DNA from 3 places in the Actimicrobium sp. CCC2.4 genome. Region 2 is predicted to be linked to each of the others. Evidence: predicted binding sites of a transcription regulator. Region 2 holds the regulator's gene; each other region holds the start of a gene.
The links. Region 2 encodes FliA, which starts transcription of late flagellar genes. Its sites were predicted from a motif close to CTAAAGTTTNNNNNNNNNNNGCCGNTA; they were not measured.

Region 1 (10,871 bases), 1.0 Mb from region 2:
CGCAACTTCCCCCGGCAAATGGGTGACGAGGAACGCGATGTGGAAGCCGCAGGTAAAAAAGCCCGCATGCAGGCACAGGTAGCTGCGGTCGCGCATGGCCAGTCGCACTTGCCGGCCCAGTCCGATCTCGGTGATGGGCGCGCTGGCTGTCGCGTTGATCACCTTTTTTTTCCGCAAAGGGATAGCCAATGGAATCGTCAGCAGCGTGGTTGCGGCCATCGTGAACATGGCCATCACCCAGCCGGCCGAGCTGATGATTGCTTGCATCAGCGGGGCAAAAATAAACTGCCCCAGCGACCCGCCGGCATTGATGAAGCCGGCGGCAAAGGCGCGCCGTTGTGGCGGCAGCGACTGTGCAGTGGCACCGATCAGGATAGAGAAACTGCCGGCACCGGCGCCGGCCGCACTGAGTAATCCCATGCTCAACATCAGGCCCCACTGGCTTGACATGAACGGTGTGATGGCCAGGCCGGTTGCCAGCATCAGCGCACCGGCAATGATCACCTTGGGTGTACCGTATTTGTCGGCGATGATGCCAAACACCGGTTGTGCCGCGCCCCAGACGAACTGGCCGATGGCCAGCGCGAAACTGATCGAGACGATGCCCAGTCCGGTCGACGTATTGATCGGCGACATGAACAGGCCGGTCGTCAGGCGCGCGCCCATCGTAATCATCAGGATGGCGCTGGCGGCCAGCATCAGGATCCAGGCACCGCGGGGTGACATGTCAGGCGTGGTTGGCATGGGATTTTTCTTCGAGCAATGGCGTCAGTAACTGCATGGCACTGGCGGTATCGCCGTGCAATGCGTGGATCAGTTCGGGGCCGAGCGTGCGTTCGAGCTCAAGTTGCGCGGCTTGCCAGGCCAGTTTGGCACCGATGACTTTGGCCTGACCCGACTCGGTCAGGGTCACGATGCGCTGGCGGGCATCGGCACCTGGCGTCAGCGTTACCCAGCCGGCTTCGAGCAGGGGTTTCAGGTTACGGGTCAGCGTCGTGCGATCGGTCGACAGGTGCAGGGCCAGTTGCGCCATCGGCTGCGAACCGGCAGCGACATGTTTAAGCAGGGAGAATTGCGTGGTCTTCAGGCCAACGCCGGCCATGTGCAAATCGTAGAGCCGCGATACCGTGCGGGTCAGTCGACGCAGCGCGAAGCAGGTGCAGCCTGGAGCGGAGAGGAGTGTCATCGGGAGTGCCGGTTGTGAATTTTTATGCCGTTGAGCGGACGGAATCGAATATAGTGCATATGCACATAAACTGCCAGTGGTATCTGGCAGGGCAACTGACTATCGACGATCTATTTCAAGGAACAACATGATGAGTAACGACAGCCTCCTGCACTCCTGGCTGGAGGATGAACAGGCCGCGCGGGTTCGACTTGCCGGCCCCGGCGTCTCGAGCATGGCGCAGTTGCGCGAACGTAGTGGCCTGGAATTTTTGCAGGCGATCGGTGATGGCGTATTGCCGTCAGTACCGATCGGGGCACTGATGGGTTTTGTGCCGATTTGCTGGGAGCCGGGCCGGATGGTCTTCCAGGGCACGCCCGGCGCGCAGCATTACAATCCGCTGGGCAGTGTGCATGGTGGCTATGCCGCGACCTTGCTTGACTCCTGCGTTGGCTGTGCGGTGCATTCGATGCTGCCGGCCGGTAAGGGTTACACGACGCTGGAGTTGAAGATCAATTACATCCGCGCCATCACCGACAAGATCGGTCCGGTGCGGGCCGAAGGCAAGACGGTCCATGTCGGCGGCCAGACCGCGATTGCCGAGGGACGCATTACCGATGCACAGGGCAGGTTGTATGCGTTTGCGACGACGACTTGTCTGGTATTTGCGATCTGAATCAGAAGAGGTGGGGCAGGTGACGGGGAGGAGACGAACGAAGTCTGAGGAGTAAGTTGCGCCTCCCCTTACGATCGTGGTGATGCATTGAGAGGCCGATCGTTGCGTCGGCCCTCCGGGTATCTCTACTTTTTAGCCTCGCGCTGACGGCATCCGCACACCGCTTACCCGGTACTTGCTGCGGCGATCTCCCATCAGTGCGCGCAGTTCGGCAATCGACAGATCGGCGACTTCATGCATACGAATCAGTAGCGATGCGCCGACCGGCAAGCGACGATGGCGGATCTTGCTGATGACGGGCGGTGCGACCTCGAGTGCGCGTGACAGCGCAGCATCATTCTTGATCTCGAGTTTCTGGATCAGCGTATTGAGCAAATTGTCCGGATTGTAGGATTGATCCTGAAAATTGGCGGCGTTGGAAGCGTGAGCACTCATGAGGTAAATATCCTTCAGTTGTTGAAACAACTATAGTCTGCCCAGTTCGTCAACACCCGAATGTGCGCCACATCACTTAGAGGTGCGGTAGTTTTCATTTATCTGGCAAACCGTTGATATTTTCCAATCACCTCTCTGGTGCCGGGCGCTGCCGGCCGTGCCGTGCCGCGCCCGCTCGTTCGGTTAGCGAGTGCCTTGCAACAATTTCACGACTTCCGGATGGTCGTTTTCCTGCGCCATCACCAGCACCGATTTGCCGCGATTGTCGAGCAGGTTCGCATCCGCACCATGTTCCATCAGCATTTTCACGGTTGCGAGATGGCCGAAGGCACCGGCCCACATCAGTGCGGTCAACTGGTTCGGGTAGGTGGCGTTCGGCTGGATGCCCTTGGCCAGCAGCATGTCAACGATCGCGGTCTGACCATTGCCGGCGGCATAGACCATTGCGGTCTTATTGAGCCGGTCAACGGCGTTGATGTCGGCATTTTTATCGAGCAGCAAACGGGCAGCATCTGCACGACCATGGAACGCCGCCGCCATCAAGGGCGTGACTTTGGCGGTATTGGCCAGGTCGATATTGGCACCCAGTTCGATGGCCCGTTTGACGATATCGAACCGGTCGTTCTTGATCGCGGTGATCAGGATCGAATCGCCGATGCGGTTACGTGTATCGGGCGATGCACCCTGGTCGATCAGTTGCTGGAACAGTTTCAGATTGCCGGTGCGGGCGGCAGTCAGCGTCTGCAAGTTGAGTTCGGCGCGGTTGTCAGCGGCTTGGGCGCTGCAGCACAAGGCTGCAAAAATGAAGGGAAAACAAACAGTGCGGAGTGTGGACATGGCCGGTCTCAGGTGACTAATGGTGAATAGTTATGGTTCTGTTGTGCCAATATTTGGAAGGCGTCGACTTGCTTAGTCGCGATCGTAAATACCGGCTCAGGCTATGTGGCATGCGGGAAGCAGCTATTCCCGGCGAATAAATTTATGGTTTGTTATGTTGCAAATTCGTGCCAACGAGATACTATGCGATTGCGCTACCAATGAGTAGGGAACTTTTTAATATAAAACATGTCTCCGGTTCCCGGGATAACACCATAGAACAATAAACGGTACGAATCGGTTGCCCCAGGCAACCCTACACGGAGAGAGACAATGGCAATTCAAGGCAATAAATTGATCGGCCATCTGGCAATTGCAGCGTTCACGCTGGCAGCCAGCACCGCCGGCAATGCACAGGAAATTCAGGGCGGGGCCGGCATCAAGGCGCCTGACATGTCGAAAGCGCTCGGTCCGGTCACGCAGGCCATGCTCGATGGCGCGGCCAAGGACACGGCGAACTGGCTGCAGACCAATGGCGATTACGGCCAGACCCGTTTCTACCCGTCAGCCCAGATCAACACCAAGAACGTTGCCACGCTCAAGCCGAAGTTCGTGTTTCAGACCGCTGTTGTCGAGTCGATGGAAACCGCGCCGGTGGTAGTCAATGGCGTCATGTTCCTGACCACTTCGTATAACCACGTCTACGCCATCGATGCCATCACCGGTATCGAGTACTGGCACTTCAAGCACAAAATGGGTCCGGTCACGACGTTCTGCTGCGGACCGAACAACAAGGGTGTGGCTGTCTCCGGCGGCAAGGTCTTCATGGGTACGCTCGATGCCAAGATGGTTGCGCTCGATGCCAAGACCGGCAAACTGCTGTGGGAAACCGAAATCGCTGATCCTGAAAAAGGCTACAGCGAAACGATGGCACCGGTTGTCGTTGACGGTAAGGTTCTGATCGGCACCAACGGTGGCGAATACGGTATCCGTGGTTTCGTCAAAGCCTTCGATGCCGAGAGCGGCAAGCTGGTCTGGACCTTCAATACAATTCCTGAAAAAGGCCATGAAGGCGTCTGGGCAACCAAGGATGCCACCGGTCGCGACATGCACCGTGACATCCCTGCCGAAAAAGCAGCGTTCGCCAAAAAATCCGATTTCTACAATACCCTTGGCGGTGGCGTCTGGATGGCTCCATCGATTGATCGCGCAACCAAGACGGCATTTTTCGTGGTCGGCAATCCATCACCTGACCTGTACGGTGCCGAGCGTCCCGGCGACAACCTCTACACTGACTCGATGGTCGCCATCGACCTCGATACCGGTAAGTACAAATGGCATTACCAGTACATCGCCCATGATGTCTGGGACCTCGATGCCGTGAGCCCGCCTATCCTGGTCGACGTCAAGGACAAGAACGGCAAGATGATTCCGGGCGTGATCCACGGTGGAAAAACCGGCCATGTGTACGTGCATGACCGCAGCAACGGCGAACTGATCCGCTTCTCGGAAGCCATGGTCCCGCAAGAAAACATGTGGGTTCTGCCAACGGCAACCGGTGCACGCATGCTGCCGGGTGCCAATGGTGGTGTCGAATGGTCGCCAATGGCTTACAGCGCCAGTAACCGCATGTCGTATGCGTTGAACTTGCATCAGCCAATGACGTACCACGTCGAAGAGTCCAAGTATCCGAACGGTAAATTGTGGCTGGGCGGCGCGTTCAAGAACGCTGTCGGCGAAGAGCAATGGGGCAATGTGACCGCCGTTAATATCGATACCGGCAAGATCGCCTGGCAAACCAAGACACCGCAGCCAATGATCGGTGGCGCGCTGGCGACAGCCGGCAACCTGGTCTTCGCCGGTGAAGGCAATGGCTGGTTCAACGCCTACGATGCCAAGACAGGCAAAGTGCTGTGGCGCTTCCAGTGCGGTGCCGGTGTCAATGCACCGCCGGTGTCCTACGCCGTCAATGGCAAGCAGTACATTGCCGTGGCTGTCGGTGGCAATTCGCAAATGGACTTCAAGCGTGGCAATAGCGTGTTCGTGTTCGGTCTGTAATCTGACGTAGCGAACATCGATGGACATGAAAGAGGTCGCACTGCGCGGCCTCTTTTTCTATTTTGGACAGGAATTACCATGACGTTAAAGCAGTTACTGCTAGTACTTTTTACCGCTGCCGTATTGCCTGTGCAGGCGGCCGACATCGCCGCCGGTCAGGAAAAGGCCCAGACCTGCGTGGCATGCCACGGCGTCAACGGCAACTCAACGGTGTCGATGTTCCCGGTACTGGCCGGCCAGTCGGCCCGCTATCTGTATTTGCAATTGCGGGACTACAAAGAGGGCGCGCGCAGCAACCCGATGATGTCACCGATGGCAGCGAACCTGTCGAAGGAAGACATGCAGAACCTGTCGGCTTACTTTGCGGCACAAAAGCCGGTGCTCATTGACTTCAAGCCAGATCCGGAGCGGGTCAAGCTGGGCTTCATCAAGGCAGAAGAAAACCTCTGTTCGATGTGTCATCTGGGTGGCATGAAAGGGCAGAACGAGATTCCGAAACTCAGTGGCCAGCACTACGATTATCTGGTCAAGCAATTGACGGATTTCAAGGCGCACACGCGGACCAACGATGCGGGCAACATGTCTGCGGTATCGAAGTCGCTCAACGCAGAAGACATCATCAACCTTGGTCACTACCTGACTAATTTGAACTGATCAAAAAAAACGATGCGTCTGGCGCATCGTTTTTTTTATCGGGTGTTTGCCGCGGTTTTTATCCGACCGCGAGACCGCGACCCCGGCCCATGCCGGTTGACTGACCGTCGGCACCATACAGGTTGTTGCGCTGCGTCTTGCCTTGCAGGATATTGAGTTCGGTCTGGTTGCGCATCATGTGGCGCCCGATTAGCATGCCATTGATGCGATTCATTTCGCGTGCTTCGGCACCGAGTGCCAGCAAGGTGGTCCATCGCGTGTCTGCCGGCTGTTGCGCAGCGACCCAGTCGCGCATGCCACTCTCGCTGGCGGTAAAGCCGGCGACGGCGAGCAGTGCATGGCGTGCCCTGGTCAGGATAGTCAGTCGCGTCACCGCCTCTGCCTTGGCCTGGATCAGTTCCGGTAATCCGACGATGCTGGCTTCGATCAGCTTTCCCTGCTCCTGCTGCAGCAGGAGCAGCAGTGCGCTTGTCACTTGCTGCTCCTCGGCCAGGCTGGTGGAAGGATCCGAAGCGAGCGTAACCATGATTATCCCTTGCGTGATGACAGCAGATCCTTGACGGTATCGATCAGGCCGTTGGCGACCTTTTCAGGATTGACCTGAAAAGTACCGCTGGCGATGGCTGCCTTGATTTCATTGACTTTCTTGACATCGAACGTACTCGTACCGCCCAATGCCTGCGCTTGTGCTGAAATTTTTACGCTGTCCGACGTGGCAGCGGTGTTCACTGCCTCAGTTTTTTCAGCGCCTTTGCTTGAACTGGCCTTGGCAGGTGTCGTCGAGACACCGACAGCGCCGGTTTTCTTGAAAGAGTCATCTATTTTCACGATGTTTCCTTGGTGGGTCGGGGCACATCACCCCGTGTCATGACCTTGTTACGGCAGAAGCAAAAATTACTTGAGTGTTTTATTTGCTGGTGGCCATAAAAAAATGATCAATAGGTCACATCCACGTAGCCGCCGGCCCGTGCCACTCCGCTGACGACTTGTCCTGCCGCCGTCCTTGCCTGCGCAATCTGGCCTTCTGCCGCATTGTTGAGAGCCCGTCCTTCGGTGGCAACCGAAAAACCCGGCCCGCTCGACACCAGCCGGACAGCCTGTCCCTGCTGCACGACTTGCTGGATGCGCAGTGCATCGGTGCGTAACGGACTGCCCATGCCAACCGACATCGCCATCGTACGGCCAATGGCCTGGGCCGGATCGGTCAGGATACCTGCCGGCAGCACGGTCAGGTCGCCGCGCATGCGGATCACGTCATTGGGGCCGACCAGTTGTCCTTGCGATAGCGGCGCGGCACTGGCGACATAGTCGGCAATGACCTTCACCTGCGCAGTCACATAGACGGTCCACGGCGATGGTGCCAGACAGCGCACGCCAACACTGGTCTTGCCCCAGACCCGGCTGCCTGCCGGCAGGAAGGCTTCAGGAACCGGGCAGGCTGGCAGATTCATGCGGGCATCAAGCTGGCCGACCGTGATCGTGACTTCACCGGGTGATCCGGCCGACTGGCCGCGCAGGAACTGCTCGACCGTCGTGCGGATGGTGGCCGGATCCTGGCGCGGGGCCAGGATCTGCGCGGTAGCAGGCAGTGATAGCAGGCAGGCGAGTGCAACGAGCAGGGTTTTCATGGCAATCAGTGTGTTGAGATCAGCCTTGATAGTAACGACCAGCAAGATGTGCCAAGCGCCAAACAGAGCAGATTTCGTTGATCTGATCGCCTGATTAGTACCACTGCGGCGTCCGTATTATCGAATGTGTGAAAGACCTGTATCGAATCGGCCTGCATAACGGAGAGTGCCATGATCGGAAAACTGGACGACTACCTGCGCTTCAACGAAACCGCCCTGAACCTGCGCGGACAGCGACAGCAATTAATTGCATCAAACATCGCCAACGCGGACACGCCGAATTACAAGGCGCGCGACATCGACTTCAATAGCGCCATGAAATCCGCACTGGCCCGCAGCGGCGCCGCCACCGGGACAGCGATGGCGACGGCAGCGGTGCAGCCGGCCGAGCTGGCACGCACCTCGACGACGCATTTGTCTGCCAAATCAGGCCATGGTGGCAACAGCGGCGTGAACGGCGTACCGTTGCTTTATCGAAATATCCAGCAAGGTGCGGTCGATGGCAATACCGTCGACATGGATGCCGAGCGCAACGCTTTCGCCGATAACGCGATCCGTTACGAAGCCGGTATTACGATGATCAGCGGCCAGATCAAGAGCATGCTTAGCGCCATACAAGGGTAATTATCATGTCTTTGTTCAGTATTTTTAATGTGGCCGGATCGGCCATGAGTGCCCAGGCCCAGCGACTCAATGTGGTGGCCTCGAACATCGCCAACGCCGACAGCACCACCAGTTCGACCGGCCAGGTCTACAAGGCCAAGCAGGTCGTGTTCAGTGCAGTGCCGGTGGGTGGCGATGCTGCCGCCAGCGGCGTCAAGGTCGACAAGGTACTCGAAGACACGGCGGCACCGCGGCTGGTGTACGACCCGAAACATCCGCAGGCCGATGAAAAGGGCTACGTCGCCATGCCCAACGTCAATGTGGTCGAGGAAATGGTCAACATGATCTCGGCCTCGCGCTCTTACCAGACCAATGTCGAAACCATGAATGCAGCCAAGACGCTGCTGTTGAAAACCCTGACCATCGGTCAGTAAACTTCCCGGGATACCAGATGACCACCATCGCCAATAATGTCGCTTCCCCAGCCTTGCTGGCCGCCATGAATCCGTCTGCGGCGTCCGCCGCCAGCACCAGCGCCAGCGCGACGCAAGACCGCTTCATGAAATTGCTGGTCACGCAAATGAAAAACCAGGATCCGCTCAATCCGCTCGATAACGCGCAGGTCACCAGCCAGTTGGCGCAACTGTCGACCGTCAGCGGTATCGACAAAATGAACACCACGCTTGAATCGATGATCGCCAGCCAGCAATCCGGCTCGGCCGTGCAGGCTGCCGGCATGATCGGTCATGGCGTGCTGGCACCGGGCAAGCAGATGGCACTGGCGTCCGGCAATGCCGTCTTTGGTGTTGACCTGGCGGCCCCGGCCGAAAAAGTCAAGGTCACGGTTCGTGATATCAATGGCGTGGCAGTGCATACCATTGACCTTGGTGCCAAAGATGCCGGCACACTGGCACTGGCCTGGGATGGCGTGAAAGACGACGGCAGCAAGGCCGCCGATGGCGCGTATACCTTTGATGTTGCCGCCTCTGCCGGCACCGCTGCGGTCAGCGCCACCGCACTCGCGTTTGGCCAGGTATCGAGCGTCTCGACCAGTGCCGCCGGCGTCAAGCTCAATGTCACGAACCTGGGCGCAATCGGCATGACCGATGTGCGCCAGATTCTTTAATCAGTCGTTCAAACCAATTTCAGGGAGTACAACATGGGTTTCCAGCAAGGTTTGAGCGGTCTGAACGCCGCTTCCAAGAGTCTCGAAGTTACCGGCAACAACGTGGCCAATTCCAGTACCGTCGGCTTCAAGAGCGCGCAAGCCCAGTTCGCCGATGTGTATGCCAGTTCGCTCACCGGCGGTGGTGCATCGCAAGTCGGCATCGGCACCAGCGTGGCGACCGTGGCGCAGCAATTCACGCAAGGTAACGTCACGGCATCGAATAATCCGCTCGATCTGGCCATCAACGGCGGCGGCTTTTTCCGGCTCAGCACCGGCGGCGCGATTACCTACAGCCGCAATGGTCAGTTTCAACTTGATAAAGATGGCGGCATTGTCAATTCGAAGGGATCGCATCTGACCGGCTTCGGCGTCTCGGCAGCCGGCGTGCTGGCCACCGGTACCCCCTCGAACCTGGTTATCAATACGGCTGACCTGGCACCGAAGATGACGACCGAAGTCAAGTTGCTGGTGAATCTGGATTCGCGTGAGACGGTACCAACAAAATCGCCTTTTAGCGCGACCGATCCGCTCACCTACAACCGCTCGACGTCGGTGTCGGTGTTCGATTCGCTGGGCAATTCGCATGTGGTGCAATCGTATTTCGTGAAATCGTCGCCGACGGCCAGTACCTGGGATGTGTATGGCACGGCGGACGGCAATCCGCTGGTGACGCCGCTGGTGGGGGCGCTGACATTCAATACCGATGGCGGGTTGACGACGCCGCAGCCGTTTGTTGCCGTTCTCACACCCGCGACCACGCCGGGTGCCAGTTCGCTGTCGTTCAATTTTGACTTGACCGGTACAACCCAATTCGGCTCGACCTTTGGTCTCAATACCCAGAGCCAGAACGGCTATACCTCAGGCAAACTGTCCGGTTTCGCCACCGGCGCCGACGGCGTCATCACCGGTCGCTACACCAACGGCAAATCGGCCACGCTGGGACAAGTCGTGCTGTCGAACTTCACCAACCCGAATGGCTTGCAAAACCTCGGCAACAACGTCTGGACCGAGACTGCAGCGTCGGGCGGACCGCTGGTCGGTACGCCGAACTCCGGCAACCTTGGCGTGCTGCAATCGTCGGCGGTCGAGGATTCGAACGTCGACCTGACCGCCGAGCTGGTCAACATGATTACCGCCCAGCGCTTTTACCAGGCCAACGCGCAAACCATCAAGACCCAGGATCAGGTCCTGCAGACGCTGGTCAACTTGCGCTAATCGATAGCCACCACAAGGAGTCGTAATGGACCGGATGATTTACACCGCGATGACCGGTGCCAAGCATGTGATGGAGCAGCAAAGCACTACCGCCAACAATCTGGCCAATGCCACCACGGTCGGATTCCGGGCCCAGCTCGATTCGTTCCGGGCGGTGCCGGTGCTCGGGCCGGGACTGGCGACACGGGCCTTTGTGGTCGATTCGACCGTGGGTGCCGATTTTTCGCAAGGCGCTTTGCAGCAAACCGGCCGTGCGCTCGATGTCGCGATTCAGGGCAAGGGCTGGCTGGCGGTTGACATGCCGGATGGTACCGAAGCCTATACCCGCCATGGCAGCTTGAAGATCAACGAAAACGGCCTCCTGCAAACCCAGAGCGGCTTCAATATCGTCGGCGACAGCGGACCGATCACGATTCCTCCCGATGTCAGCGTGACGATCGCCAAGGACGGCAC
Region 2 (10,871 bases):
TACGGCGCGCAGCAGGTTGTCGATCGGATGCCGGAAGATCGCCAGCGCCTTGTCGGCATGCAGGAAGCCGTTGATTTTTTTCGCTCCCAGCTGGAGCAGTTCCGGACGAAAGAACGACCCGCTTTCTTCCAGCCGGGAGCCCAGTACCTCGGCTTGCTGGGTCAGTTCGAGGCCTGCCGTGTTGCCGGTATCTTCGGCATGGAATTCGTTGGCATACAGCGCCAGCCGGTCGTAGCGCTTGTCAAGATCGGCACGCAATTCCAGGCACTGGCGAAAGCGCCGCACATTGTCGCCGAGATGACCGCGGCAATTGGCAAAGGTAGTGATCTGCGTATCGGCCTTGGCGGCATCGGCTTGCCAGGCAGCAGCCGACGGGTACAGGTCGGCGAGGTTCCAGCGTGGATTGAACGCGTCGGTGGCGGCGCTGGCGGAACTGGCAGCCAGTAACAAGACAGGCAAGCCAGGCAACAGGCGCAGGATGCGTTTGAACATGATCGGCGACTCCGGAAAAATGACAGTAAATGGGAATTGCGGACAGTAGCCCGCAGGCGCGCTGTAGCTTAGCAGTTCGCGGCACCCGTCGCCCCCGGGTTACACCTGTTAATCTGATGCGCTCGCATCCTTTACCAGATCAGGAAACACACATGACCACACTCCGCACAGAACCCGCCCGCAACGTCCTTGGCGAACCGCTGGTGCCCTGCTCGTTCGATCCGTTGACCGGCTATTTTCGGGATGGCTGCTGCAAGACCAACGATGAGGATATCGGCACCCACGTGATCTGCGCGGTGATGACGGCCGAATTTCTCGCCTTCAGCAAGGCGCGCGGCAATGACCTGTCGACGCCGCAACCGCAATGGCGCTTTCCCGGACTGAAACCGGGCGACCAGTGGTGCCTGTGCGCGCTGCGCTGGAAAGAAGCGTTCGCGGCCGGTGCCGCACCGCTGGTCGTGCTCGAGAGCACCCATAGCAAAGCGCTCCAGGTCGTCACCTTCGACGAACTGGAGCGCTTTGCACATATCGGCACCGACCTGGCGTGAGCCAAGTGATGCCTTGCCGGAAGGCTTATTTGCCGACTTGATTACCAATCACGCCACCGACAGCGGCACCGCCGACGGTACCGATGGCGCTGCCGCCGGTCAGGACCGCACCGGCGACACCGCCGATGCCGGCACCGGCTGCCGTGTTTTTGTCACGATTGGACATACCGGCGCAGCCGCCCAGCGAAATCAGAATGGCCGAAGCGCATGAAAGCGCGATCAATTTTTTTGTGATGGTTGTCATGGTGTGATCCTCTAGTCTGGTGAGGAACGGGCCGACAGTGACGGCTGCTGATGCAGATTCATCCGGCCCATTGCTTATTCGCATCTTAGCAACCGGAAAGCAAAAGTTCCGTTCGCTACCGAACATAGGCACTACCGGCTAGGGCGCAGTCCCGGCCGGCAGCGGCACTTCCGTCACGACCTCCGGCAAGGTCGCCAGAATCAACACCTCGACGCGGCGATTACGCACCCGTCCTTCCGGTGTGTCGTTGCTGCCGACAGGTTTGTTCGATCCGTGACCGACGGCTGTCAGGCGATTGCCGGCAATGCCGTTATTGGCGAACAGGCGCACCACGCTGCTGGCACGCACGCTCGACAATTCCCAATTCGATGGAAACGTGGCGTTGCCGATCGGCAGATTGTCGGTATGCCCTTCGATCTGGATCGCGTGGGTATCCTGGCTGAGCACTTGCGCGATCGCGCTCAATGCCGCGCCGGATTCGCTCGTGAGGCTCGCTTCGCCGGGGGCGAACAACACACTGGCATTGATCTCGACGCTCACGCCACGACTGGTCTGCGTGACCCGCACTTTGCCCGAACTGATCAGCGGCGACAGCACATTGAGGATGTCGCGCGCGATGCTGGTCATGCTTTCTTTTTCACGTCGCAGCAATTCGATGCGCTGCCGCTCGGCCGCTGGCGGACGGCCCGGCAGCACCGACGGCGGCTCGACCGGCACCGTTGGTACGATGCGGATAGGCGCACTGCCAAAAGCCGCACCCAGCGAATTCGACAGCACCCGGTACTTGCCATTGTTGACCGATGAAATCGCGTACATCACGACAAAGAACGCAAACAGCAACGTAATGAAATCGGCATACGAAATCAGCCAGCGGTCATGGCTGGGGGCGTCGTCGTCGAAGTGCTTGCGGCTGCGCGCGGTCGGGCTGGGCGGTTCGCGGTATTTGTTCATCACGGGCTAGCGCTCGTAGGCTTTCATGCGTTCCTCGATCGAGATCGGATTGTCACCGGCGGCGATGCAGCAGAAGGCGTCGGCCAGCATTTCCAGGCGCGTGACTTCGTCGTTGACGGCGCTCTTGAGCTTGCCGCCTATCGGCAGGAACACCAGGTTGGCCAGCCCGACCCCGTAGATCGTGGCGACAAACGCGACGGCGATACCGGCACCGAGCCGGCTCGGATCGGACAGGTTTTCCATCACGTGGATCAGGCCCAGCACGGCCCCGAGGATGCCGATGGTCGGGGCATAGCCGCCGGCCGCATCCCAGATGCGCGCGGCCTTGCGCTCGCGTGTTTCGTAGCTGCTGATCTCGATGCCGAGAATTTCGCGCAGCTTGTACGGATCGATGCCATCGGTGAGCAGACGCAAGCCTTTGGTGATGAAGGGATCGTCACTGTTATCCATGAAGCGCTCCAGGCTCAGCAAGCCTTCGCGGCGCGCGGTCTGGCTCCACATCGCGACATCGGCGGCGTGCAGGCGATGCAGGTCCGGCTGGTTGCGGAAGGCGGCACCAGCCATGCGCAGGCCGCGCTTGACCGTCGGCCAGCCGCTCTGCAGCAGCACTGCCCCGAAGGTGCCGACCATCACGATGACGAACGCGGTCGGCTGCACCAGCGAACCCAGTCTGCCGCCTTCCAGCAATTGCCCGACCAGAATGCCGAGCAATGCCAGGACCAGCCCGGCTACGCTACCCCAGTCCATGTTTTCTCCCTGAGGAAAGCGCGCATCCGGGCGATCGCCTGGCTATGCAGTTGCGAGATACGGGACTCGGTAACACCGAGCACGGCACCGATTTCCTTGAGGTTCATTTCCTGTTCGTAGTACAGGCCCATCAGGATTTTTTCGCGCTCGGGCAAGGCTTCGATGGCACGGATGACGGCATCACGAAAGCCGGCATTGAGCAGGGCCTGCAGCGGATTGTCAGACAGGTCGGTGCAATAGCGATCCAGAAAATGCTCGTTGCCTTCGGAGCTGTCATGGAAATCCTCGTAGTACACCAGCTGATGGCCACCGCCCTCGCCGAGCAGATTCTGGTACTCGGCCAGCGACAGCTTCATGTGCCTGGCGACTTCGGCTTCGAGCGGTGCACGACCCAGCTTTTGCTGCAAGGCCTGCATCGCCACTTCGATCTTGCGCATGTTCTGGCGCATGCTGCGCGGCAGCCAGTCGCTGCTGCGCAATTCGTCGAGCATCGAACCGCGAATGCGCTGTACTGCATAGGTTTCGAACTGCGCGCCGTGCGTGTCTTCGTAGCGGTTGATGGCGTCGAACAGGCCGATCATGCCGGCCTGGATCAGATCGTCGACTTCCACACTGGGCGGCAGTTTCGCTTTCATCTGATGCGCGAGCCGCTTGACCAGCGGGGCGTGCTGGACCAGCAGATCGTTCTTGTCCGATTTTCCGCTAGGTGTGTACATGAAACTCCAAGAATCTTGTAATGACGCTGGTCAGGCGAATTCGGGCATGCCCGCGCCACCGGACTCCCCGCCGGCAAACTGACCGGCCAACCGGCGAAATGCCACCGAGGCCAGCGCCATCGGGAACGCATCGATGACCGACCGGCCCAGTTGCGCGGCGCGCTTGAGGTCAGCGTCGACCGGCACCGATCCGATCGACGTCAGTTCCAGTGCCAGGTAACGGCTGGCCGCCTGCGCCATGTTGGCAAACACCTGCTGCGCTTCGCGCTCGCTGGCACCAGTGACCAGAATACCGAACGGCCGGCGACCCAGTTGCGCGCTCAAGCGCTTGATGATCGCATACGCCGCCGTGATCGAGCTACCGCTGCTTGACACCTGCACGACAATCTCGCCACGCCGCATGGCAGGCAACACAAAACTGTCATCGCCGTCGAGCTCGGCATCGACTAACACGATGTCATGCTGGGTCGCCAATACGCCGAACGCATTTGACAGACGCCGGGCCTGGTCGACGTCCTGCATCGCGCTGCGCAAATTCTCACGCGCCAGCGTGGCGACGCCAAAACCCTGCGCCAGTGTTTGCACGACTTCATTGAGGCCGCGCTCCTGCCGCGCCACTTGCATCAGCGTTGCCGCGCGCGCCGCACCGAGCCGGTTGGCCAGTCCGTTCGACGCTGAACAGGCATCGAGCAGCAGCACGTCGCTGCCCGTGCGTGTGAGCGAGGCAGCCAGGTTGACCAGCGTGCCGGATTTTTCTTCGGTACCGAGTGCGGAGACAAAACTGACAACGCGTGGCTTCGGCCCTGCCAGCATGCGACGCAAGCCTTCGGCCTGGTCGGTGGAAAAACTAGCCAAGGTGCACCTCGCGCAGAGACTTGTCATTCGAGGCGCGGGTGGTACCACCCATCACCAGCGGCAATTCGGCATCGGTGAACTGGAACGGCTTGCTTTCGCGCTTGAGCTTGAAGGCGCGGTCGACCAGATACTGCTTGTTGGCGACGTGCAGATCTTCCGGCACGCGCTGGCCGTTGGCGACATAAAACAGGTTGAGCTTCTGGCGGATCACGACATCAAGCACGCTGCCGATGGTGGCGGCTTCATCGAGCTTGGTCATCACGCAACCAGCCAGCCCGCTGCCCTGATAGGCACGCACGACTTCATTCAAGGTCTCGCCGGTCGAGGTGGCATTGAGGCACAGCAGCCGCTTGACGCGCGAACCCGCACCCTGCAGCATCGCGACCTGTTCGGTCACCATGTGGTCGCGCTGGCTGACACCAACCGTATCGATGAGCACCGTATGTTTATTTTTGAGTTCATCGAGGGCGATGCGCAGGTCCGACTCGTCCTTGACCGAATGCACCATCACGCCAAGGATCTTGCCGTAGATGCGCAGCTGCTCGTAGCCGCCGATACGATAGCCATCGGTGGTGATCAGGGCCAGCTTGCCGGGACCGTGACGCATCACGCAGCGGGCTGCCAGCTTGGCGGTCGTGGTGGTTTTGCCGACACCGGTCGGGCCGACCAGGGCAAACACACCGCCCTGCTCGAGCATCGCGCTTTCATCGGCAATCGCATTGATGTTGCGCGCCATGACGGTCTTGATCCAGCTCATGCCGGCAGCAGCCGTGCCACCGGCCGGCAGGTTTTCGATCAGGTAACGCGACAGGCTGGCACTGAATCCGGCGGCCAGCAATTCGCGCAGGATCACGGCTTTTACCGGCTCGCGCTTTTGCTGCGACGACCACGACAACTCGGAAAACTGCGACTCCATCATGGTCCGCATCGAGCGCAACTCGTTCATCATTTCTGCCATCTCACGCAGCACGCTGATGGGCGCAGCCGGCTCGGGAACACGGGCATCGCGCGACTGTTGCGACTGCTCCAGTGCGCCGGCCAGGCCGGACGCCTGGTCGGTATCGGCCTTGAATTCGGTGCGCCGCTTGGCGAAGGCTGACAGCATCGTCGCCTCCTGCGCCGGCAAGGCGACTTGCGCGGCCAGTGTTTCCTTCTCGATCACCGGCGCGGCCAGCGACGACATGTCTTCGCTGGCCAGCGCCAGGATTTCGACGAGGCCATTAATGTTGCGGTTCGACAGGATCACGGCATCCGGACCAAGTGCTTCACGGACTTGACGCAGTGCATCGCGCGAACTGCTTGCGGTGAATTTTTTCACGTTCATGCTTGAGCTCCAACCAGGCTGGTGACTTTAATCGTCTTTGTATCGGGTAATTCGGCGTGCGACAGGACTTTGAGCTGCGGCAGTGCGCGGCGCAGGAAGCGCGACAGCAGCGCCCGCAACGGCGCCGGCACCAGCAGCACCGGCGTCAGACCGAGCTGCTCCTGATGCTGGGCTGCTTGCTGGGTCTGGTATTGCAAGGTATCGGCCAGGCCAGGCTCGATGCCGGCACCATCCGGACCACTGGCCTGCAGCGCCTGCATCAGCAAGCGTTCCAGCCGGTTATCCAGCGCCATGACCGACAGCTCGTTGGTCCCGGGGAAAATATCCTGGACGATGGCCCGGCCCAGTGCGATCCGTACCAGCGCGGTCAGCTCGTTGGCTTCCTGCACCTGCGATGACTGCTCGGCCAGGCATTCGATGATGGTGCGCATGTCGCGGATGTGGACGCCTTCATTGAGCAGATTCTGCAAGACTTTTTGCAGCGTCGAGATCGACACCATTTTCGGCACCAGATCTTCGACCAGCTTCGGCATTTCCTTGGCGAGGTGGTCGAGCAATTGCTGGACTTCCTGGCGACCGAGCAGCTCGGCCGCATGCGACGTGATCAGATGGTTGAGGTGCGTCGCGACCACGGTGCCGGCATCAACCACGGTGTAGCCCATGGTCTGGGCCTGCTCGCGCATTGCGGCATCGATCCACACAGCCGGCAGCCCGAAGGCCGGATCGGTGGTCGGTGCGCCGGCCAGCGTGCCGGTAACCATGCCCGGATTGATCGCCAGGAACTGACCGGTATGGGCTTCGCCGGTGCCGACTTCGACACCCTTGAGCGTGATCCGGTACGACGATGGCTTGAGCTCCAGGTTGTCGCGGATATGGACGGGCGGCGACAGAAAACCGACCTCCTGCGCGAATTTTTTGCGGATGCCCTTGATGCGCTTGAGCAGGTCGCCACTCTGGGTCTTGTCGACCAGCGGGATCAGGCGATAACCGACTTCGAGGCCCAGCATGTCGACCGGCACGATGTCTTGCCAGGTGGCTTCTTCGTTCTCGACCGGCGCGGCGGCAGCAACCGGTTCGGCGACGGCTTCGGCCGGGGCAGCATTGCGCTTGGAAGCAGCGTGCCCGGCCGCAGCCAGCAACGCACCCAAGAAAATGAACGCCACGTGCGGCATGCCGGGTATCAGTCCCATGCCGCCAATGATGCCACCGGTGATGTACAGCACTTGCGGTTTGGCGAACAACTGGTTGACCAGCTGGCTACCGATATCGACATCGCTGGCCACGCGCGAGACCACCACACCGGCAGCGGTCGAAATGATCAGCGATGGAATCTGCGCGACCAGGCCGTCACCGATAGCCAGCAACGTGTAGTTTTTGAGGGCCGCGGCGAAACCCATGTCGTGCTGCAGCAGGCCGACCAGCAAACCGCCGACGATGTTGATGACCGTCACGATGATGCCGGCGACGGCATCGCCGCGCACGTATTTGGAAGCACCGTCCATGGCACCGTAGAACTCGGCTTCCTGCGCGACTTCGGTGCGGCGCCGTTTGGCTTCGGGTTCGGCGATCAATCCGGCATTGAGGTCAGCGTCGATCGCCATCTGCTTACCGGGCATCGCATCGAGTGCAAAGCGCGCGCCGACTTCAGCGATCCGGCCTGCACCCTTGGTGACGACGGTGAAATTGATGATGGTCAGGATGATGAAGACCACGATACCGACGGTGTAATTGCCGCCGATCAGAAAATGACCAAACGCCTCGATCACCTTGCCGGCGGCATCCGGACCGGTATGCCCTTCGGTCAGCACGACCCGGGTCGACGCCACATTGAGCGACAGCCGCAGCATCGTACTGACCAGCAGCACAGTCGGAAACGCCATGAAATCAAGCGGCCGCACCGTGTACAAAGCGGTCAGCAACACGATGATCGACAGCGCAATATTGAAACTGAAAAAGATATCCAGCACGAACGCCGGCAGCGGCAGGATCATCATCGACAGCAGCATCATGATGATGATCGGTGCGGCAATCGCCTTGCTGTTCGGACCGCTCATCCAGAGTGGCAATTTCAAGCTGTTCATTGTGCGAATCCGGTATCAGCTGGATCGGCGTTGCCATCGACATGAAAGCAACTCCCCAGATGGAACAGATTATTGCGCCAAGGGAAGAAACACCATCCAGCGAACAAGAGGGGAAAGCAGAGCGTATTCGCAATCTGCACACAATGAACACGACCGAAACCGAATTGGGGTCAGAGTCGATTTATTAAATATCAAATAGGGTCAGAGTCGAATTAAAAACAGAAAAAAATTAGGGTCAGAGTTGATTTATTAAATATCAAATAGGGTCAGAGTCAATTATTCCAGAGTCAATTCATCGCCCCAATCAACTGCCTTCAAGCGGATCAAGCCCAGCCGGCACATCGATATCCTTTGGCTTTTCGGGGCGATCGCCGCCCTGATTTTTATAGGCTTTCAACTGAAAGACGTAAGCCAGCACTTCGGCCACCGCCGTGTACAAGGTCTCGGGGATCGCATCGCCGAGTTCGACATGTTTGAACAGCGCCCGCGCCAGTGGCGGCGCTTCGAGCAACGGCACGTTGTTGGCCACTGCCAGTTCGCGAATCCTGGCCGCGACCGCATCGGCACCCTTGGCGACGACTTGCGGCGCCCCCATCTTGCCGTCGGTGTATCGCAGCGCTACCGCATAGTGCGTCGGGTTGGTCACGACGACGTCGGCAGTCGGGACTTCGGACATCATCCGGCGTCGCGCCATTTCGCGTTGCTGGGCACGGATCTTGGCCTTGATTTCGGGATTACCCTCGGATTCCTTGGCTTCCTGGCGCACTTCCTGGCGCGTCATCATCATCTTCTTGGCGTAGCTCCACATCTGATACGGCGCGTCGACCGCCGCAATCAGGACCAGCCCCATGACGATCAACATGTAGGTCACGAACAGCAGCTTCGCCATATGCATGCTGCCCGCCTCGGCCGGCTCGACCATCAATCCGAGCACTTCATCGATCTCGCTGCGCATCACGAGATAGGCAATCGATCCGACGATGACCGCCTTGGCGACCGCCTTGCCGAGTTCCACCAGCGCATTGAGCGAGACGATCTTGAGCAGTCCCGAAAACAGGTTCATCCGGCCAAAATTCGGTGCCAGCGACTGGGCACTAAATAGCCACCCACCGATTAGCAACGGCGAAGCCAGCGCGACCAGGATCAGGATCCCGGCCAGCGGCGCAAAGGCCAGTAGCAAGTCACCCAGATGGCTGCCCAACCGGGTCAGCAGCAAACTGAAATCAAACGCCTGGCCACGATCGAAGGTGAGCCCGGATGCCAGCGCTGCCTTCAACTGTCGCAACATGTTGGCACCGCTGATGTAGAGTCCGCCCCCCGCGGCCAGCAGCACCAGACACGTCGCCAGTTCACGCGAGCGTGGTACGTCACCGTTCTCGCGCGCCTTGTCAATGCGCTGCTGCGAGGCCGGCTCGGTTTTCTCCATGTCGCTTTCGTCGGACAACGCAACTCCTTTGCTGGCCGGAATCCGGCGTCGGCATGACGCGGATTTCCGTGTTCGAGATTATCAGACCAATCAAGAAATTCTATCCAGCAAACAAGAACGGAAAAACGCAGTAATTCCCAAAAATTAATTGACTCTGACCCTAATTTTTCAAGGGAATAAACGGAATTAAATTGACTCTGACCCTAATTTTTTTGGCACTCGGTCAATGACAAACGTCAGTTACCAGGCAGCGTCTGCGCGCACCAGCGCTGCTGGCGCACGGCATGTTTCAGCAATGTCCCTGCTAATAGTTCAGGGGTCAGCCCGGGCAAGGCTAGTCGGGTGAGTTCGACGATTTTTCCGGTGGTCGGGGAGATGCAGTAGCCGGGGCCGTGGCCGTCGAAATCCTGATGATTTCTTTGCAGTAGCTTTTTATAAATGGTGGCGAGGCGGTCTAGTGGCGCATAGGCGTATTCCACATACAAAAAAACCACCTCGACAGCCAATGCTTTGTTGTAGATCAATGAGCAGCAAACACCATTGATGCCGAACGGTGTTCCTGCGGCCAGTTCTTCCTGGTTATCGAGCTGCTTGAGCCGACAGAATCCGTTGATTAACTCAACAAAAGTAGATGCCATTGCGATGCCTTCCATCCGAAAAAAGCGTGACTGGCGAGCGCCGGTGACTGGCAGTTAAGTGGAAAGACCGCTGCAAAAATTCCATCCGTTTTGGATAAATTTTTTGGAACTGATGCAAGCCGGCAGTTACTTATGGCCTGTGCAATGCCAGCCCGTTCCGGAGCAATCGCTGGGCGCAGGATCCCGCAGCTGTACATCGCCATCCCTTGATCGATGCATTTCTTTTTTTCCTTGTTCAACTCCGAATATTTGCCATGAAACCGCCGACTGTATATTCCCAGCACGCCACGGCTCTTGTACAAAAAGACAAGGCACTCCAGCAACTCGTCGCCTGCTGCGCCGAGTTTTCCACTGATCCGACGCAGGGCAGCAACAACCATCCGCGCGATGTGCCCGACAGTCCCTGTACCGCCTCCACCGACGACACCAATGCCCATCGCCCAGGCCCCGTCTGACATGAGATGAAAGACCGGCCTGAACAGCGTTGCCTCTCCCGGGAAATGCCCCCGTGATGCAAAACGCAATCGGCCGATCCTGCATCTCCCCGCACTACTCCCGTACCGCTTGTCACACCACAAACAGGGATCACCAGAATGAATACTGCTTTTATTGATCTCATGCGTGCCGTGGGCGATGCGTTTGGCGTGCCCGAACCGGAAAAACTGGCAGACGGCGCGGCGATCAGCATCAACAATATTGTTTTTTCATTTGAAAAAACCATCAACAACCCGGCGGAACTGGTGACCCTCTTCGTTGACTTCGGACCAGTCCCAAAAGGCAACGAAGCGGCGGTCTACTACCATCTTCTGCAAGAAAATTACCTTGAATTCCCCACCCAAAATGCGACCT
Region 3 (10,871 bases), 1.2 Mb from region 2:
GGGCCAGACTTCGCCTTGCCATTGCACGCGGGGGATGTCGAGCGTGTTGAGCTGGAGGTTGACGATGCGTGCCGTATCGGGATTGAGCACCGCATCGGGACTGGCCGTGCGGGCGTTGATGTTTTGCGGTTCGCGCAGCACGTCGGCCAGCGGCCGTTCACCATTGGCCCACTGCTGGACATGCGATTCGTAAAAAATGCCGCTGTTGCCAAGCGCGCCCTGCAAGGCGGCGGCGATCTGTGCCGGCGGTGCTGCACCGGTGCTGACCAGTGGTGTCTTGCCGAGCAGGGCGGTGGCGGTGGAGTGTTGCTGCAGGCTGTCGATCAGGCGCGCGGTCGGGCTGAAGGTGGCCGGTGCGGCACCTGCTTCGCCGTCCAGCAAAAAGGTCGCACGCGGTTCGGTCCCCATCAGCGTCATTTGCAACTGGTCACCGACCTTGCTGCCCTGCGGCAGGTTGGCGCGCACGGCAGTATCGGCCAGCTTGACGATGAACGATCCATCATCGAGCAGCGACGCCACCGTGCCCTGGACTTTCTGACCCAGCGCCAGTTGGGACAAGCGGGCGTTGGCGTCTTCGCGTGCATCGCCGATACGCGCGGTCGGATACAGCGACTCGAGCGGAACCAGCGAACGGGTTCCCTGGATATCGATCGGGGCGACCATGCCTAGCCGGCTTGCTTCCCGCCGTAAGCCTGCGACAGCTTGCGCTCGGTGCCGGCGCTATTCATCAGAATCGCCAGTTCGGCCATCCATGGCTGGGTGATGTCGCGGATCAGCCGGTCGTGGGCCAGGATTTTCTGGATGATCTGGACCTTGCGCAGTCGTGTCGCGCCGGTCAGCGCGGTCGGCTCTTCACCGGTTTTCAGCGAACTGACATGCCCGGCCACGCGTGACTCCAGCACCACCAGTTGTTCCCAGTCGCGCTTTTGCGCAGCGACCAGCATCTCGCCTGTGATGTCGGAAACCGTTTCGTACAGCGACAGAACTTCTTGGCTATTCATCGTCAGTCAGGCTTTCATCATGGTAGGTGCATAGGTGGACATGTCGGGTGCTGCCTTGACCGGTGCGGCGGTTGCCGCTGGTAGCGCTTCAGCCTGCTGTCCGATCGCATCCCAGGCCGACTTCAGGTCCATCAGCAAGGTATGCACTTCCTGCAAAATCTCCGGCTGGTTTTTCAGGTTCGCTACCAGCAGGCGATTGCTCATGTAGGCATACAGCGCATCAAGGCTCTCGGCAATCTGGCCACCGACTTTTTTATCGAGGCTGGCACGCAGTCCGTTGTCGATGATCGAGATGGCTTTCGAAATGGACTTGCCTTTGGCCTGAATGTTCCCGTCTTTCATTTGTTGTTCAGCAATCGCGACGGCAACCAGCGCGCCGTCGAACAGCATCACGATCAGCTTGTGCGGTGACGCGGAAGTGACGCCGGTTTCCATGCTGACGGTGGCGTAGGCATTCGCGCCTTTTGAAGATTTTCCGAACATGGCAGTTCTCCGTTAAGAATTCTTGGCGATCGCAGCCAGTTGCTGTGTCAGGTAGGTGCTTGTTGTGTTGAGTTTGCTGATGACGCTGTCGAGCGCGGTGTACTGGGCGCGATAGCGTTTTTCGTTGGCGGCGATGGTTGCGCTAAGTGCGACCTGGCTCTTGTTATTCGATTTTATCGATTCGGCGAGGCCATCGGTGCGCGACGTGACCGGCCCGTTTGCGCCCAGCAATCCGGTCAATAATTTGTTGAGCTGGAAGGCATAGCCTTGTGAATAATTGATCGTGCCGCGCGCACCTAGTGCCACGCCTTCGGCGACCAGGGTCAGACCTTCCGAGGCGTCACCGGTGGCGCCTGTAAGCAATTGGCCGACGCCGACCGCCGCCGCACCATTGATGGTGCCGATCACATCGCGTCCGGCAGTGGGTGTTGGCGTGCCGCCGAACAGGGCGGCCAATGCCGTGCCGCTGGTCACCGTCGCACTGGATTTGGCACCGTAGCTATTCGACAGGATCGACAGCACGCCGGCATTCTGGGTCACCTTGACCGCACTGCCGACCGACGAGAACTCGGTCGCGCCGTTGATCTTGCCCTGCAATTCAGCGGCCAGCGACGTGAAGCTGTAATTGCCTGCGGCCAGCGTGATGGTCTTGGTCACGCCATCGAGCTGCACGCTCAGCGTGTCGTTCGAACCGGTCGTGATCGCTGTGTCGTAGCCGGCCGTGACCGTCGGTGCCGATCCCAGCAGACCGGTTTTGCCATTGCCGCCAGTGACGCTGGCAGCCGATGCCGAGCCGGTCTTGTTCGACGTGATCGTCAGCACGCCGGCGTTGTTGGTCACCGTCGCGCTGGATCCGGCCGTTGTGAAGGCGGACGCCGCGTTGATGCGGGTCTGGACTTCGGTGGCCAGGTCGGCGGCGGTGGCATAGGTTTGCTGCGTCAGCGAAATACTGGTGCTGACGCCATCAAGCAAGACGGTCAGTGAATCATTGCTGCCATCGACAACAAGGTTGGCGGCGGCCGAGCCGGTCGTTTTTGCGCTGCCGGCACCGGTGACGGCGCTCAATCCGACGGCGCTGCCCTGGCGGGCCAGCTGCGATATGTTCACTGCATACGCGCCCGGCTTGGTGTTGGCGGTTGCCGCCGTGTAGGTCACCTGGCTATCGGTGCTCTTGCCGACTGCAGCGAACAGGCCGGCGATATCGGCATAGTGGTCCTTGACAGCCGCCTGCAGCTTGGTGTTGTCAAGCGTCAGCCCACCGGTTTTTTGTAGCGAGACACCGATCTCGGACAGGATCGAATACGCGCTGTTGCCGCCGGCGACAGGCGCATTGAGCACATTGCGGATCTGGGACTGGATCGAACGGATCGACGAATCGCCGTTCAGCACGGCCGCCGTGTTGGTGGTCGCATCGAAGGCCGAAACATTGTTCAGCGTTTGCGTAATCTGGTTGAAGGCATTGACAAACTGCGTGACTGAATTGGTGATGGCGGCGGTATCGCGCGCCACGGTCAGGTTCACGTTGGCGCCCGCTGCGGTCTTGGCGAGCAAATTGAGCGTCACGCCCGGCAGCACGTCGGTAACGGTATTCGAGGTCTTCGACACGGCGATGCCGTCAATCGAGAACAAGGCATTGGCAGCGGTCTGGTTTTCGGTCATCGCTTGCGTGCCGGCAGGATCCTGGCCGAGCAACGCCGACAGGGCGGCATCGCCACCGACCGAAATCTTCATGCTGTTGCTCACCCCGGTGCTGCCCTGGGTCAGCACCAACCGGTAAGGCGACGTGCCACCATCATTGAGAATGGTCGCCGTCACGCCGATGCTGGCACCGTTGATGGCATCGCGGATGCCGGTCAGCGTATTGTTACCCGCATCGATGGTGACGGTTTTGACCCCGGCGGCATTGCTTGTGAAACTCGACCCGGTATATTTACCGCTAGCTGAAGTACCACCGCTGATGGTGCCGAAATCAAACGTCAGCGTGCCGCTGCCGATGGCGGTATTGCTAGTGAGCTGACCCGGCGCGACCAGTTTTTGTGCCTGCGCCAGACTAGTCACTTGCAATGAATAAGTGCCCGGCACGGCAATCGAACTGCCGCTGGCCGAGGCTACGGTCGCATCTGACGAACTGACGGTAGCAGCCTGAAACTTGGTGATGTCCGATAGCCCGTTGACCGCACTCTGGAAAGACGAAAGGGAACTCTTGACACTGCCCATGGCTGACAGCTTGGCCTGGAAACTTGCCTGTTTTTTCGCCAGTGTCGTCAGCGGCTGGCGGTCGATCGCTACAAGCTGACTGACGATCGAATTGACGTCGAGACTTGATCCAATACCGGGTGCGGAAATAGCCATGGTGTGTGCCCTCGTCCGAGGTTATGCCTTGTCTTTGATCAGCAGGCCTTGCAGCTTGCCGATGTCTTTGGATATCTCGACGGCTTGCGCTGTCGGGATTTGCCGGATCACCTTGCCGCTGGTGGTATCGACGATTTTGACCAGTGTCTGGCCGGTGTCTTTGTCCTGGCTGAATTCGATGCCGTTCAGCGTCTCTTTCAGGTATTTATTGACTTCCTTGATCGATTGTTCGACCTCAATGTCGCTAGGCGGCACCGGTTTGACAGTGGTAGTTGCCGTCACATTGATGCCATTGTCTGCCACAACGGGGGCAGATACGGCGGGTGATCTCGGCGCTGCCAGACGGGTTTGATCAACACTGACTGGCGCTGCTGGTCGTGCGCTCGATAGTCCGGTGATGTCCATTTTTTTCCCCTTCTCAGTTAGAAGACGGAAAGCGGTTTCCCGGTTTCCGTCCTGATAGTGCGGTCCCTAAGGACCGCTACTTTTACCGTCTCTCAGTGGCTTAACGCAGCAACGAGAGTACACCGTTCGGCAGCGAATTGGCCTGGGCCAGCATGGCCGTACCAGCTTGTTGCAGAATCTGGCCGCGGGTCAGCTTGGCGGTTTCCGAAGCGAAGTCGGTATCCTGAATCCGGCTACGGGAAGCTGACAAGTTTTCCGACGTGGTTTGCAGGCTCGAAACAACCGAAGCAAACCGGTTTTGCACAGCACCGAGTGAAGCGCGTGATGAGCTGATTGATGCAAGGGCCGAATCGATGGTCGCCAGTGCCGATTGCGCGCCCGCTGCTGTATCGAGGTTCAGGGACGAAATGCCGGCACCTGCTGTTGCGGTTGCAGCTGTAAAGCCAATCGTTTGACCAGCCTTTGCTGCGGCGGTTGCGGAAAGTGCCGACACAGTAATACCTGCAGAACTCGATGAGCTTAGCGAAACTGTTGAGCCCGTGGTTACAGTAGTCGCTCCCCCGCTGCCCAAACCTGTTGCTACTGCAGCTGCATTAGCGGTTGTTGTAAGAGTAACGTTTCGTCCGTCGGTTGCCTTTAGTGCAACTGCGCCAGTCGCTGTATCGAATGTTGCTGTTACTCCGGTCTGCGATGATTTCGAATTCACTGCCGCAGCAACTTGACCACCACGCTCTGCGATCGACCCTGCAGCTGCGATCGGCCCCAGATTAACTCCGTTAAGCGTAATGTCATTATCGGCAATAGCTGTGGCAAAGCCTGCAGCTGTGACTGTAGTGCCGGTAGTCGTCGTTGCGCCGACCGATGCGGTAACACCACTTGCGCCACTGATCGCATTGATTGCCGCTGCGATTGCTATGCCACTCGAAGTACCGGAAGTGAATGAAACACCATCGGTCGCTGAAGCGCCTACCGAGAAACCGTTCAACGCCAGTTCACCTTGCGTAAGCGCCGCGCTGTTTGACACTGCGCCGGATGCGGTGGGTGTTGTCGAGTAGCTTGAGCTTGAGCCGACACCCAGGCTGCTAGCTTTTGCGCTGGAAATTGATGCAATTGAAATACGGTCGTTGGCGGTACCGTTCGCGCCGATTTGAAACGATTGGGACGTGAACGAACCATCGAGCAGTTTGTTGCCGTTGAACGAGGAGTTGGACGCGACCCGGTCGATTTCAGCAATCAGTGACTTGGATTCGTTATTGATCGAAGCACGATCCGATGCCGAGTTCGAACCGTTGGCTGACTGGACAGCCAGTTCACGAATACGCTGCAAGTTGTTACCGATCTGTGCCAGGTCGCCCTCAGCGGTTTGCGCCAGCGAGATGCCATCGTTCGCGTTGCGGCCAGCTTGATCGGAACCATTGATCTGCGAAGTCAGACGCTCGGAAATTGCCAGGCCGGCGGCGTCGTCTTTTGCGGAGTTGATCCGCAGACCGGACGACAAGCGTTGCAGCGAAGTAGCCAGACCGGATTGCGAGGTGGTCAGGTTACGTTGAGCGTTCAATGATGCAAGGTTGGTATTGATGAATGAGGCCATGGTAGTGCTCCTGAGTTAAGGGGTCGATGACTGCTGGCTATTTGAAGGCCCGGTCAACTTTGGTTTCCCCTCTGTGGGAGGGATGCAAACCGCTGTTGTAATCTTTATCGGTAGGTGCTCCAAAAAGTTTAATGTAGGCAACGATAAAAATGCTGCTCGCCCGGTAACGCCCTTTTTTTCTGTTCGCCCCTTCGGCTGGATTCGTCAAAACTTTAATATAATTTTTACCACTGGCACGGCGCACATTTTTTTAAAAAAAACTGTATCAAATCAATTGCTTGAAAGTTGTTCTGTGGTTCTTTGCAGATTTATCGAAAATTATTTCGTTTTTTTCGATGGGCGTAGTTTATTTGACCTGCAGGGCGTTTAAAACGAGGTTGAAGGGGGTTTCGGTCGCTCTGCTCTGGTCTTTGAGGCGTTGGGGCAGGCTATTTTGTCGAGTCGCGTAGGGTGCAATAACCGAAGGGCATTGCACCGAATGGACTGGTTGCTATCGCCAAGGCTAGCTAGCACATGCCCTACTCCGTGGAGCCTTCCGGTGCAATGCCCTGCGGTTATTGCACCCTACGGGCTGCTTCCTCGATGTGTTCTGCGGCTTCGATACCCGGTAATCGGGAGGCATCAACCACCGATATTTACTTCCCCAGCAACCCCAACGTCCGCTTCCAATCCTCGTCCCACTCCCGCAAAAAATCATGCGTCCCGAACGCCCGCTTCAGCTGGGCCATCGGCACCCGGTACACATCGTTCAAGCCCAGCGCCAGCGTGACCGGATTCCACACTGCGTTCTTCTTTGATTTTTTCGTGCTGGCCTTGACCCGCGCGCCCTCGTCGCCAAATATCCCGCCGGCGCCATCCAGCGCCTGCTCCAGATTGATCTTCAGCAGACTGGCAAACGCAATCAGCACTTGATCCTTGCAGATGCCGGCTTGCGATTCCTGTGCGCCAGCGGAGGCGACCGGTTCCGGTGGCGGCAGCAGCGCGGCAGCGGCGGCGCGTTCGAGCTTGCCGGCCAGTCGCTCCAGGTCCTTCTTCAGAAAGCGCAGTTCATGCAGTTCACGCCGCAGTCCCGGTGGCGGCAACTGCGCGACGATGCGGTAGACGTCTTTGGTGATGGTGATCAGCACATCGTCGCTGCCGGCGGCGAGGCGGCGGGTGTCGTCTTCAAAAAAGATCGGTGCCGGGTAGCCGCCGTTGGCGTCGCCGAACAGCGCCGGCAGGCTGGCGTCGTAGTCGAGCCAGACGTACGGAATCAGGCCATTTTCAAGCAGGCGCGGCAAGTCCCAGGGAGTGCCGGTTTGCTGTGCCATCCAGTGACTGGCCTGCGTGGTGCTTGCCCGGAACGGGAGTTCGGTGATGGTCATTCATGTCCTTTGTTGCGAGAGCTCGCTTGCAGGTGGTCCACATGCCGGTCCGCAAGACTTCATCGGGAGCCGATTATCGTGCAGGCTTGCGCATGGGGGCAAGGAGTGTCACGGACCGGCTCTGCGCTTATCCGGTTTTTCCTGGTCAATCTGCGGTGTGGTCTGGCGGCCCGTGACGCTCCGTTCCGTTCGCCTTACCCGGATTTTTTGATCGTATTGTCTCCGTTGCTTTTGCTCATGTTCGCCGTCGTGTTCGGCAAGGTTATTGGGCTGTCGGGTTTTTCAACATCCATTGTCACCGCCGTCATTGCTCTGGTCGGCCGTCAGCGCACCATCCTGTCGATCGTGATGGTTTGCGCGTTGCTGGCTTATGGCGACGTGTCATTGTTCGTCGTCGTGGTAGCCGTCTATTCGTTTGCTGCCGGGATGGTCCGTCAGGGCGATATCCCGAAACGGCTGATACCGGCCACCATCATCGCACTGAGGGCGTTCACGTTCACGATGGCCACGCCGCCCGGTACGCCGCAAATCCAGAACATCATTCCAACCACCTTCTTCAAGACGACCACGCGGGCTGCGCCATGACTGGGGCTGATCGGGATGGTGTTCATGGTCACGGTGGTGATTACCACTTCGGCAGTCTTCGTGGTGATCGGCGCGTATTACCTGTTCGGAATCGTCTGATATTGCAGGTGCTGGACAGCGACTGAGCGGCTTGCTCCCGCAATGGCTGGAGTTGTGATTGCCAGGGCAGGGTTGTCGTCCGGGAAACGCCTTGATAAGTCGCGCGTTGCGGTGCCCGCAGTCGATAAAAAATGCTACAAAAAGTGGCAGCAAGCTTGCTGCTACTGTTCGGAATGCTCATGGTGTGCGCGTCACCGCATGCCTGATTTTCCGATGATGCTATTTCGTCCCTGCGTTGAACGATGATCTTGCGTGCCATCCCTTGTTGTCACCTTTTTCGGTTGCGCCGGATCGGGAATCACTGTCGTTTCCGTCATCGCGTGACGCTGCCATGAACTTCCTGTCCTTCTTCACGATCGACGTGACCGACCTGCCGCTGTTGCTGTACGGCGTCTACGATCCCTGGCGCATCGGGCTGTCGTGGATGATTGCCGTGTTCACGTCGACGATGGCGTTGCAGATTGCCGGCATCGGCCGCCTGTCGCACCGGCCGCTGCAGCGCCAGGTTGCCATTTTTTCGGGGGCGCTGGCGTTGGGCGGCGGTATCTGGGCCATGCATTTTATTGGCATGCTGGCGTTCCGGCTGTGCGTGCCGGTCAGCTACGATGTCCGGCTCACGCTGCTGTCGGTACTGCCAAGCCTTGCGGCGTCGTGGGTCGCGCTGCAATTGCTCGTGCAGCGCACGCTCCACGGGTCGCAATTGATCGCCGGCGGCGTCCTTGTTGGCACCGGCATCGGCACGATGCATTACAGCGGCATGGCGGCGATGCAGATGGCACCACTGCTGCGCTACGATCCGTGGTGGTTCGGAGCGTCAATCCTGATCGCGGTGCTGCTGGCGATGATCGCGTTATGGGTGCGTTTTGGCCTGCAAAACGCGACCGGCCTGCGCAACTGGCACAACCTGCTGATCAGCGGCACGGTGATGGGTATGGCCATAGCCGGCATGCATACGTTGGGGATGTTCGCGGCGCGCTTTATTGGCGTTGCCGTCTCGGATGAACCCTTGCTGGCTGCATCGGCGGGTTTCATTTCGGTGGCGGTCACATTGGGTACGGTCACGCTGACGCTCATTGTCCTGATCGCCAACGGACTACTGCGCTACCGCCAGCTATTCCACAACACCCTGCGCGACCGCGAGCGCCAGTACCGGTCGTTCATGACCAACCTGCCGGGTGCGGCATTCCGTCGTCAGGTGGGTGGCAGCATGCTGTTCGTCAGCGATGGGATCGAAACACTGAGCGGCTGGCCGGTCGCGACATTTTTCGCGGGCCAGCATGACTTGCTGGAGCTGGTGCATCCGGATGATCAGCCGGACGTGATCTCGGCCTGGCGTGAGGCTATTGCCAACGCCGGACGGTACACAATCGAGTACCGGATGATGCAGCGTAACGGCAGCTTCCTGCAGGTGTGGGAAAGCGGCAGTGTCCTGCATGCCGATGAAAGCGACGACATCTGGGTCGATGGCGTGATTTTTGACATCAGCCAGCGGCACCGGATCAAGGAAGAGCTGCGCGCCGCAAAGACCGTCGCCGAGCAAGCCAATGCGGCCAAGAGCGTGTTCCTGTCGACAATGAGTCACGAGATCCGCACGCCGATGAACGGCATCATCGGCATGACGTCGCTGTTGATCGACACGCGGCTCGATGCCCGGCAACGCGAGTTCGCCAGGATCATCGAGACATCAGCCGATTCGCTGCTCAACGTGATCAATGACATTCTCGATTTTTCCCGCATCGAAGCGGGCAAGCTGACCGTCGAATCAATGGCGTTTGCGCTGCCCGCCACCGTGACCGGATGCATCGAGGTGCTCGCCACCAAGGCGAGTGACAAAGGCCTGGTGCTGACCTGCACGATCGATCCGGCGTTGCCGGTGCGGGTCATGGGGGATGCAGGCAGGCTGCGCCAGATCCTGCTGAACTTGCTGGGCAATGCGATCAAATTCACGGCCACTGGGACGGTTACCCTGTGCGTCAGGCCGGTGTTGTCGGGTGGCGTGCAGACAGGGATCCGTTTTGCCGTGCGCGATAGCGGGATCGGCATCGACAAAAAAAATGCCGCCGATCTGTTCATTCCGTTTCACCAGATCGATGGCTCGATCACGCGCAAATATGGCGGCACCGGTCTGGGTCTGTCGATCACGAAACGGCTGGTCGTCCTGATGGGCGGATCGATTGGCTTCGAGAGCATTCCCGGTCAGGGCTCGACGTTCTGGACGGAGCTGCCGCTCGACACCGCGCCCGACTTGCCGCGTTCGGCGCAGCCGCTGCAGACGCCCGCGCCTGTCGTGCAGTGTCGTCCCGGCGAACGGGTGCTGGTGGTCGAGGATAATCCGATCAACCAGGCCGTGGCGACGCGGCAGTTGGCGCGGCTCGGATACGCCACGCACATCGCGTGCCACGGCAAGGAAGCATTGTCGATGCTGGCGCTGCATCGTTACGCCGTTGTTCTGATGGATTGCCAGATGCCGGTGATGGATGGTTTTGAGGCGACGCGCCTGATCCGTGCCGGCGAGCAGGCGAGTGCGCACCGGATGACGATTGTGGCGATGACCGCCAATGCGATGCAGGGTGACCGCGAGCGCTGCCTGGCGGTCGGGATGGATGACTACCTGTCCAAGCCCATCCTCTTCGAAGAACTCAAGCAGATCATGGCCCGGTGCATTGCCGGGCGCGACGACAGCACCGGTGAGGGCCGTTAATCCGGTGTCAGCGAGCCGGACCGGTCAGGTCAGCATCGGTACCATGCCCGGATCGCCCCGGTGCATTGCCCGCTGGTAGGCCGCGCGTGCGCCTATCCGTTGCAGGTAGGCGAGGATGCGCGGGTAGGGTGACAAGGTGTAGGGCAGGAAGATGCGCATCGTGGTCAGCGAAAACACCAGCATGATATCGGCCGCGCTGAACGCACTGCCGGCAAGATAGTCGTTGCTACCGAGGCGGATTTCGACGAGATCAAGCACGCGTCCGAGCCGGCCATTTTGCGCAGCCAAAA

Region 1: the regulator FliA is predicted to act here: its motif matches at 6,681-6,707, upstream of flgM (flagellar biosynthesis anti-sigma factor FlgM).
Region 3: the regulator FliA is predicted to act here: its motif matches at 5,938-5,964, upstream of RHM62_RS13350 (flagellin).

The regions. Positions count from the first base shown of each region.
Region 1 covers NZ_CP133777.1:2,698,432-2,709,302, reverse strand. Annotated here, with positions in the region: gene RHM62_RS12405 (MFS transporter) at 1-744, opposite strand, end outside; gene RHM62_RS12400 (MarR family winged helix-turn-helix transcriptional regulator) at 728-1,186, opposite strand; gene RHM62_RS12395 (PaaI family thioesterase) at 1,317-1,841, shown strand; gene RHM62_RS12390 (hypothetical protein) at 1,974-2,276, opposite strand; gene RHM62_RS12385 (ankyrin repeat domain-containing protein) at 2,460-3,113, opposite strand; gene RHM62_RS12380 (pyrroloquinoline quinone-dependent dehydrogenase) at 3,426-5,150, shown strand; gene RHM62_RS12375 (c-type cytochrome) at 5,229-5,804, shown strand; gene RHM62_RS12370 (flagellar protein FlgN) at 5,863-6,330, opposite strand; gene flgM (flagellar biosynthesis anti-sigma factor FlgM) at 6,333-6,632, opposite strand; gene flgA (flagellar basal body P-ring formation chaperone FlgA) at 6,740-7,432, opposite strand; gene flgB (flagellar basal body rod protein FlgB) at 7,604-8,056, shown strand; gene flgC (flagellar basal body rod protein FlgC) at 8,062-8,469, shown strand; gene RHM62_RS12345 (flagellar hook assembly protein FlgD) at 8,487-9,161, shown strand; gene flgE (flagellar hook protein FlgE) at 9,195-10,418, shown strand; gene flgF (flagellar basal-body rod protein FlgF) at 10,444-10,871, shown strand, end outside.
Region 2 covers NZ_CP133777.1:1,692,731-1,703,601, reverse strand. Annotated here, with positions in the region: gene pepF (oligoendopeptidase F) at 1-492, opposite strand, end outside; gene RHM62_RS07905 (DUF2237 domain-containing protein) at 645-1,040, shown strand; gene RHM62_RS07900 (glycine zipper 2TM domain-containing protein) at 1,066-1,284, opposite strand; gene motD (flagellar motor protein MotD) at 1,423-2,235, opposite strand; gene RHM62_RS07890 (flagellar motor protein) at 2,242-2,982, opposite strand; gene RHM62_RS07885 (RNA polymerase sigma factor FliA) at 2,964-3,698, opposite strand; gene RHM62_RS07880 (antiactivator of flagellar biosynthesis FleN protein) at 3,729-4,553, opposite strand; gene flhF (flagellar biosynthesis protein FlhF) at 4,546-5,877, opposite strand; gene flhA (flagellar biosynthesis protein FlhA) at 5,874-7,958, opposite strand; gene flhB (flagellar biosynthesis protein FlhB) at 8,263-9,402, opposite strand; gene RHM62_RS07860 (hypothetical protein) at 9,621-10,022, opposite strand; gene RHM62_RS07855 (hypothetical protein) at 9,998-10,546, opposite strand; gene RHM62_RS07850 (hypothetical protein) at 10,616-10,871, shown strand, end outside.
Region 3 covers NZ_CP133777.1:2,917,781-2,928,651, reverse strand. Annotated here, with positions in the region: gene RHM62_RS13375 (flagellar hook-length control protein FliK) at 1-663, opposite strand, end outside; gene RHM62_RS13370 (flagellar protein FliT) at 666-1,001, opposite strand; gene fliS (flagellar export chaperone FliS) at 1,008-1,484, opposite strand; gene fliD (flagellar filament capping protein FliD) at 1,497-3,836, opposite strand; gene RHM62_RS13355 (flagellar protein FlaG) at 3,858-4,241, opposite strand; gene RHM62_RS13350 (flagellin) at 4,342-5,832, opposite strand; gene RHM62_RS13345 (hypothetical protein) at 6,468-7,196, opposite strand; partial or broken gene RHM62_RS13340 (GntP family permease) at 7,440-7,778, shown strand; partial or broken gene RHM62_RS19075 (MHYT domain-containing protein) at 8,212-9,615, shown strand; gene RHM62_RS19070 (ATP-binding protein) at 9,763-10,581, shown strand; gene RHM62_RS13330 (glutathione S-transferase family protein) at 10,606-10,871, opposite strand, start outside.